2 regions of the Halomonas sp. B23F22_10 genome follow, and region 1 is predicted to be linked to the other one. Evidence: predicted binding sites of a transcription regulator. Region 1 holds the regulator's gene; the other holds the start of a gene.

The links. The regulator FNR, encoded in region 1, switches genes on or off when oxygen is low (the NO sensors DNR and NnrR bind a similar motif). The targets are predictions, from matches to a motif close to TTGATNTANATCAA.
Region 2: the regulator FNR is predicted to act here: its motif matches at 2,236-2,249, upstream of cyoA (ubiquinol oxidase subunit II).

What each region holds. Positions count from the first base shown of each region.
Region 1 is NZ_JBIEKF010000004.1:343,352-347,620, forward strand. It holds gene ACGTNF_RS11325 (3'-5' exonuclease family protein) at 153-773, shown strand; gene ttcA (tRNA 2-thiocytidine(32) synthetase TtcA) at 860-1,771, shown strand; gene fnr (fumarate/nitrate reduction transcriptional regulator Fnr) at 2,040-2,783, opposite strand; gene ACGTNF_RS11340 (oxygen-independent coproporphyrinogen III oxidase) at 2,873-3,829, opposite strand; gene ACGTNF_RS11345 (sulfite exporter TauE/SafE family protein) at 3,918-4,269, opposite strand, start outside.
Region 2 is NZ_JBIEKF010000001.1:143,738-148,006, forward strand. It holds gene ACGTNF_RS00615 (outer membrane protein OmpK) at 1-151, opposite strand, end outside; gene ACGTNF_RS00620 (DeoR family transcriptional regulator) at 429-1,148, shown strand; gene ACGTNF_RS00625 (CBS domain-containing protein) at 1,264-1,944, shown strand; gene cyoA (ubiquinol oxidase subunit II) at 2,289-3,293, shown strand; gene cyoB (cytochrome o ubiquinol oxidase subunit I) at 3,297-4,269, shown strand, end outside.

The DNA.
Region 1 (4,269 bases):
TAACTCCGTTTCTTCGACGATCTTTGCCTTGCGACCCACAGGGAGCTGGGAAGTGCGTTGGCCCGCCGGGAGAGGGCCTAGCCCAGGCCTTCGCTCGCCGACTTTTCGAATTCTCACAAGACCGCGATTCACGACACGACAAGGACATCGACATGCTCAAGACCCTGCGCCGCCTGGTCGACCGTCACCGCCACGCCCATGGCCAGTATGGCTGGCTGTTCCGTCCTTATACCGGGGAGGAGCTGGTGGCGCTGGCCGTGCAGTCTACCGGCGGCGACGTGCGCGGCGCCGAGCCGCTGGCCATCGCCGCGGTGCGGCTGCGCGGCGACCGGGTGCTGACCAGCGAGTCGCTGGAGCTCAGGCTGGCGCGCCCGGAAGGCGTGGACGCCGAGACGCTGCGCCGCCACGGCCTGCGCGGCATCGATCTCGACGACGGCGTGTCGATCGACCAGGCGCTGGCGCGGCTGCTCGACTTCGTCGGCAACCGGCCGCTGGTGGGCTGGCGCCTGGACCGCGATCTGGCGCTGCTCAACCGCCAGCTGCGCGCCCGGTTCGGCTTCGAGCTGCCCAACGCCGGCATCGATCTGGTGCAGCGCTACCAGCGCTATCACCACCATTCGCGGCTCGAGGTGGCGCCGGCCTTCGAGCGGGTCGCCGAGCAGCTCGAGGTGCCGCTGATGGGACGTCACAGCGTGCTGGGCACCGCCGTGACCACCGCCCTGATGCACCTGCGGCTGGACCGCGATGCGGTGCTCGCGCGTCGCAGCGGCTGAGCGGTCACCACGTCGCCAGTCTCGCGGCAGGGTGGTAGGATAGGCGCCCTTTCCCTTTCCCCCGATGCCCTGGCAGCGCCCCGACCATGCAAGATGCCGTGACCTTCGATCCCCGTCCCGCCGATGAGGCCGCTTCGGCCGAGCCGTCGACCCCGTCCGCCGAGGCGCCCGACGCCCAGGCCAAGCGTGAGTTCAACAAGCTGCAGAAGCGCCTGCGGCGCCAGGTCGGCAATGCGATCATCGACTTCGACATGATCCGCGAGGGCGACAAGGTGATGGTGTGCCTGTCCGGCGGCAAGGACAGCTACACCATGCTGGAGATTCTCCGGAACCTGCAGCGCAACGCGCCGGTGAACTTCTCGCTGGTGGCGGTGAACCTCGACCAGAAGCAGCCCGGTTTCCCCGAGCACGTGCTGCCCGAGTACCTGGACGGCCTCGGCGTGGACTACCACATCCTCGAGCGCGACACCTACTCGGTGGTCAAGGAGAAGACCCCGGAAGGCAAGACCACCTGCGCGCTCTGCTCGCGGCTGCGCCGCGGCTCCCTCTACGGCTACGCCGAGGAGATCGGGGCCACCAAGATCGCCCTCGGGCACCACCGCGAGGACATCCTCGAGACGCTGTTCCTCAACATGTTCTTCGGCGGCAGCCTCAAGTCGATGCCGCCCAAGCTGCTCTCCGACGACGGCAAGAACATCGTCATCCGCCCGCTGGCCTACTGCCGCGAGGCCGACATCGCCGAATTCTCCGAGCGCATGGCCTTCCCGATCATTCCCTGCAACCTGTGCGGCTCGCAGCCCAACCTGCAGCGTCAGGTGGTCAAGGAGATGCTTGCCGAGTGGGAGGCCAAGCATCCCGGCCGCCTGGAGAGCATGTTCAAGGCGGTCACCAACGTCGCGCCCTCGCAGCTGGCCGACCGCGAGCTGTTCGACTTCGCCGGGCTGGAGGACAAGCAGGCCAAGATGCAGGCCGATCGCATCGACCTGCATAACGAGTGAGTAGCGCCTAGCAGCAAGCGCCGAGCACCCGGCTGCTCAGTAGCGGGCGGCAGATGTCGAGGAAGCCAATGAGAAACCCACGGGACGTAGAGTCCTGTGGGTTTCTTCGTTGACGTCAAGAATGGCCATGACATCATCCTGCCGCGCTTGGCGCTTGGCGCTTGGCGCTTGGCGCTTGGCGCTTGGCGCTTGGCGCTTGGCGCTTGGCGCTTGGCGCTTGGCGCTTGGCGCTTGGCGCTTGGCGCTTGGCGCTTGGCGCTTGGCGCCGTCAGCGGCAGCCCTCTTCCTCGGCCAGCTCGGCCAGGGCGTCCAGGTCGAGGATGTTCACCTCTCGGCCGGACACGGCCACCAGGCCCTGCTGCTGGAAGCGCCCCAGGATGCGGCTGACGGTCTCCACCGCCAGGCCCAGGTAGTTGCCGATGTCGGCCCGGGACATGGAGAGGCGGAAGCTGTAGGCGGAGTAGCCGCGGCGGCGGAAGCGATCGGAGAGGCTGGCGAAGAAGGTGGCCAGGCGCTGGTCGGCGGTCTTGCGCGACAGCAGGCGCATCATGCGGCGGTCGTCGCGCATCTCCTTGCTCATGCTGCGATACAGCTGGGCACGAAGTTCCGGCAGGCGCTCGGACAGGGCGTCGAGGCGGTCGAACGGGATCTCGCACACGGTGGTGGTCTCGAGCGCGATGACCGAGCCCGGATAGCTCGACTCGTCGATGCCGTCGAGCCCCACCAGTTCGCTGGGCAGATAGAAGTTGGTCAGCTGATCCGTGCCGCCGCCTTCGCTGGTGACCTGCTTGAGACTGCCGGAGCGCACCGCGTAGACGCTGGTGAAGGGGCTGCCCTGGCGGAACAGCGACTCGCCCTTCTTGAGCGGCGGTCGGCGTCGGATGATGGCATCGAACTCGTCGAGGTCCTCCAGTTCGAGGGCCAGGGGCAGACACAGGGAACTCAGGCTGCAGGTCCGGCAGCGGGTCTCGTGCAGCAGGGAACGGCGTCGGCCGGCTGCGGTGTCGGGCATGCTGTCCTCCTTGATCGGGGCTTGCCTCCCCCATTATGGCGGATAGCCCCGGTTCGGGCATAGCATCCCTTGGGCGAGTCTCAGGCCAGTCAGGCGCTGGACGGGCGAGCATTCCGCCAGCGCCCCGAGGCGGTGGCGAGCCGACCGTCGTTCAGTGCCGCCGCGTAGTCCCGGGTCGAGGTGGCGTTGCAGGCCACGGCGTCGGGCAGCCGCGAGATGGCGCCGGTGCCGAGCCCCAGTCGGTCGCGCGCCCGTTCGCGACGCGCCTGGGCGAGGGCATCCTCCAGGGCGGCGCCCCGACGGGCGTAGGAACCGTGTCCCAGTGCCCGGTAGCCGGCCTCGGCTAGGCGTTCGTCGACCCGGGCCAGCAGCGCCGTCGGCAGCGTCGATTCGCCCTCCTGCCAGGCGGGCTCCGGGCGCAGGGAGAGGCGCGGCGGCGTCATGGGAAGCAGCGCGGCGAGCGCGGCGGCGGCCTCCCGCGGCGGGGTCGTCGGCGCCACGATCAGCACCAGGTTCAGCGAGTGCCAGCCCATGCGCACGGTCTCGTCGAGCAGCGGCTCGACGCGTGACTGCAGGCGGGGCAGGGCGTCCAGGCGGCCGGCCGCGGGCAGGCGCATGATCAGCTTCAGCCGGTTGAAGCCCAGGGCCTCCAGGTGACGCAGGGTGAGCAGATCCGTGGCGCGGGGGTCGAGCTCGACGGTGAAGTCGCGCGGACGCCCCGTATCGAAGGGGAAGCGGGAGGCCAGCCGGTCGACGAGGCCGCTCATCTGCGACAGGGTCAGCGAAGGCGGGAGGCCGCTTCCCCAGTGCAGGGCCTCCAGGCATCGCTCCGGCGCCAGGCAGCGTCGCACCAGCACCATCTCGCGGTCGAGCCGGGCCAGATCGACCTCGAAGGGATCCATGCCCTTGCCGTCGCCGCGGGCATCCACGTCGTGGCGAAGCGGCAGGCGCAGATGCAGCGACAGCGGGCGGGCCTTGGTATTGCTGGCGGACAGCGCCGCGGCGTAGTCGTCGGCGCCGAAGTCGGCGGGAAGGGTGACGGACATGGCGGAGTTCCGAGCGTTCATGTCGTCAGGCTAGTGCTCGCGGTCCCCAGGGGTGTTGCGCTGGGTCAAACGTGCGGGCGTTAGCGGCTCAATGATGCCCGGCGTGCCCGGCGTGCCCGGCGTCGTGGGCCATCTCCATCGTGCCCGGCCACAGGCCCCACAGCTGCCACAGGGCGAAGCCGATGATCGCCAGCGCCGCCAGGGTGCGGGTGGCCGGATGACGGATCAGGGCGCCGAGCCGTCGCGCGGCCAGGCCGGTAGCGAGCAGCGCCGGCAGGGTGCCGAGCCCGAAGGCGCCCATCAGCGCTGCGCCTCGCAGCGGATCGGCGCCGGCCAGGCTCCAGGTCAGCATCGAGTAGACCAGCCCGCAGGGCAGCCAGCCCCAGACCGCGCCCAGGGTCACGGCCTGGGGCAGCGTCACCACCGGCATCAGTCGCCGT
Region 2 (4,269 bases), on a different contig from region 1:
AGTCGAGGTAGTTGACCGAGACGTTGGCGAACGACCACTGCGGGCTGAGGGCCGAGGCGGCGTCATCGGATGCGACGGCGGGCAGGGCGGTGGCGCCCAGCAGCAGGCCGGCCAGGGAGACGCTGTGACGGGGAGCGAGGGAAATCGGCATGGGGAGTCGGCTCTCTGAATGTTGTTGGTCGCGGTTGTTGTCGGGTGAGGCGCCGGGGGCGCGCCAGGCTGTCGCTCACGTCGACTGGGGGCATGGGCCCGGTCATGACGGGCGAACGGGATGGCGAGCGGCGTGTTTGTTATTTGGGTAACATGACTATGTTATTTTAATCACATTTGGCGTCGCAACCCCCGGCATGCGGGAGCGATGCGGATTCAGGGAGCCGATACGGCGAACGCCGCTTCGGAGTGTGAAACAGGGCGAAGAGGGAGAGGCGTTGAACGAACGAAGTGAAGGGCGGCTGCTGCGCCTGCAGCGGGCGCTGGGGCAGGGCGGCAGCCTGCGCCTGGCCGAGGCGGCGGCGCTGTGCGAGGTGTCGGAGATGACCATTCGCCGGGACCTGGCGGGCTCGGACGGCAGCCTGGTGCTGATCGGCGGCCATCTGATGCTGGCCAGCGATCCGCGCCACGCGCCGGTCTACGACCTGGCCGTGCAGCGCGACCGCAACGCCGAGGCCAAGCGGCGGCTGTGCCAGCGGGCGCTGGCGACCCTGGAGGAGGGCGACACCCTGTTCATCGACTGCGGCACGACCCTGACGCCGCTGGCGGCCGGCCTGCCCGACGACATGTCGCTGACGGTGGTGACCTATGCGCTCAACATCGCCGAGGCGGTGAGCAAGCGCCCCGGGGTGCGGCTGTGGCTGCTGGGCGGGGGCTACCACGCCTCGTCGTGCTCGTTCTCCAGCGACGACATCGGCGAGACGATCCGCGGCTTCGGCCTCAACAAGGCGTTCCTGACCGCCGCCGGCGTGGACGAGCGCCAGGGACTGAGCTGCTTCCACTTCCACGAGGTGGCGCCTAAGCAGGCTGCCATCGCCACCGCCCAGCGGCGGTTCCTGGTGGTGGACGACAGCAAGCGGGGGCTGGTGCGCCCGGCGCGCTTTGCCGGCCTCGAGGAGGTCGACGAGGTGATCGCCGAGCAGTGGCTCGACGACTGACGGCGCGGGCGGCACCGAGACTTGTCCGCGGTCAAGGTCGGGCGGCGGGGAGTTGCTATGTTGAGAGGGCGAGGGCTGGCCTCGCGTCGATCTTCACCGCCTTGGAGGTATTGCCATGCGCGCCGCAGATGTCATGACGCCCCATGTGATCACCGTGTCGCCGGACAGCGAGGTGCGCGAGATCGCCAGCCTGCTGCTGGAGCACGGCATCAGCGCCGTGCCGGTCGTCGACGAGGACGAGCGGGTGCTGGGCATCGTCAGCGAGGGCGACCTGATTCGCCGCGCCGAGGACGATCGGCGCGACAAGGCCTGGTGGCTGCGCATGTTCGAGGTCGGCGATCCCGGCGAATACGTCAAGACCCATGGCCGGCTGGCGCATGAGATCATGACCCGCGAGCCGGTCACCATCGACGAGAGCCTGCCGGTGCAGGAGATCGCGCGGCTGCTCGAGAAGCGACGCATCAAGCGGGTGCCGGTGGTGCGCGACGGCCGGCTGGTGGGTATCGTCAGCCGGGCCAATCTGCTGCGCGGCTTCTCGGTGGCGGACCCCGGCGTCGCGGCCAGCGTCGAGGATCGCGAGATTCGCGATGCGATTCTCGAGGAAGTGGAACAACACACCGGGGTGATGGTCGAGCGGCTCAACGTCATCGTCAGCGAGGGGCGGGTTCAGCTGTGGGGGCTGGTCGACAGCCAGGAACAGCGCCTCGCCGTGCAGGTGGCGGCGGAAAATGCCCGCGGCACTCGCTCGGTGGAGAACCACATCGGCTTCATGCCGCGCGGCATGGGCGGCTACTGAGGCATTCATCGATGTCGCCGCGCTCTTCCTGACGGCGACCCGGGCCTTCCCTGGCGCGCCGGCCCGATGGCCCGATGGCCGGTGCGACAGGCTGCGGCAAATCGTCCCTTTCCTCCTTTCCTCGTTTACTACACAATACGTTCCCCGCGGCCGGACCCTTTCTCGCGAGCCCCATAGCGGCGTTCGCGGGGGTTTGGCCATGAGTGAGCCGAGCCCTTTCCACGATGGTTAGCCTTTGCTGCGGTCATGGGTCAACCGGCGCAGGACAGGTCTCGGTTTTGTGTAGCGTGCTTGCTACAAGTCAGCAGGATTTATCCTGTCGCCAAGCCTGACGAGGTCGAAACATGAATCGAACTCCCCCCCTGCGCAAGCTCGGAGTCTTGCTGCTGGCGGTGCTGCCCCTGGTGTTGGCAGGGTGCAGCTCGGCGCTGCTGGACCCCAAGGGCCAGATCGGGGAAGAACAGCGGACCCTGATCCTCACGTCCTTCGGTCTGATGCAGATCGTGGTCATTCCCGTGATCGTGATGACGCTGCTCTTCGCCTGGCGCTATCGCCGCAGTAACCGCGAAGCCTCCTATCGTCCGGATTGGCACCATTCCAATCTGATCGAGGCGGTGGTGTGGTTCATCCCCTGTGTGATCATCGTGTTCCTGGCCGCCCTGACCTGGTACACCTCGCACAGCCTTGATCCGCACAAGCCCATCGAGCCGACCGCAGAGCAGCAAGAGCCGATCGAGATCCAGGCGGTGTCGCTGGACTGGAAATGGCTGTTCATCTACCCCGAGCAGGGCATCGCCACCGTCAACGAGCTGGCCTTCCCTGAAGATACCCCGGTGCGCTTCCGTGTCACCTCGGGCTCTGTGATGAACTCGTTCTTCATCCCGCGTCTGGGCAGTCAGATCTATGCCATGGCCGGCATGGACAACGACGTCCACCTGGTCGCCGAAGAACCGGGTGTCTACCCGGGCCGCTCCACCAACTACAGTGGTGCCGGCTTCTCGGGCATGACCTTCGACGCCCACGTGGGTTCCGAGGAAGACTTCGACGCCTGGGTCGCCAAGGTCCGCGAGTCGTCCGAGTCCCTGACCTACCCCGCGGAATACAACGAGCTCGCTGCGCCTTCCGAGGACAACGAGATCGAGTACTTCTCCGAGGTATCCCCCTCTCTCTACGAGAGCATCATCAAGAGCTTCCTTGCCGGCGGCGACCATGAAGAACGCATGGCCGAATACGCCGACAGCTACGCCGAAGGCTTCGGTCACGGCGGTCACGGCGCTGGTCATGGCGACGATCACGGCGCATCGGCCGAGTCTCACGGCACGTCCATGAGCGCGGAGGCAGCGGAGTAAATCATGTTCGGAAAACTCAGCCTAGAGGCGATCCCGACGCACGATCCCATCATCATGACGACCATTACCGGTATCGTCCTGGGTGGGCTCGTGGTGATGGCCGCCATCACCTACTTCAAGAAGTGGGGCTATCTGTGGAACGAGTGGGTCACCTCCGTCGACCACAAGAAGCTCGGTATCATGTACTTCATCGTGGCGCTGGTGATGCTGCTGCGCGGCTTCGCCGATGCGATCATGATGCGCTCCCAGCTGGCCATGGCGTCGGCCGGGGCCGAGGGCTTCCTGCCGCCCTCGCACTATGATCAGATCTTCACCGCCCACGGCGTGATCATGATCTTCTTCGTCGCCATGCCCATGGTCATCGGCCTGATGAACCTGGTGGTGCCGCTGCAGATCGGCGCTCGCGACGTGGCCTTCCCGTTCCTGAACAACCTGAGCTTCTGGCTGTTCGCGGCGGGTGTGATCCTGGTCAACGTGTCGCTGTTCGCCGGTGAGTTCGCCAAGACCGGCTGGCTGGCGTATGCGCCACTATCGGGGCTCGACTACAGTCCCGGCGTCGGCGTGGATTACTGGATCTGGGCGTTGCAGATATCGGGTATCGGCACGACCCTGACCGGCATCAACTTCTTCGTCACCATCCTGAAGATGCGCACCAAGGGCATGACCCTGTTCCGGATGCCCATCTTCACCTGGACCTCGCTGTGCGCGAATGTCCTGATCATCGCCTCGTTCCCGATCCTGACCGCCACCATCGCGCTGCTGACGCTGGATCGCTACCTGGGGATGAACTTCTTCACCACCGATCTCGGTGGCAACATGATGATGTACGTCAACCTCATCTGGGCCTGGGGCCATCCTGAGGTGTACATCCTGATCCTGCCGGCCTTCGGCGTGTTCTCCGAGGTCATCGCGACCTTCGCACGCAAGCGTCTGTTCGGCTACAACACCATGGTATGGGCGACCGTCGCCATCACCG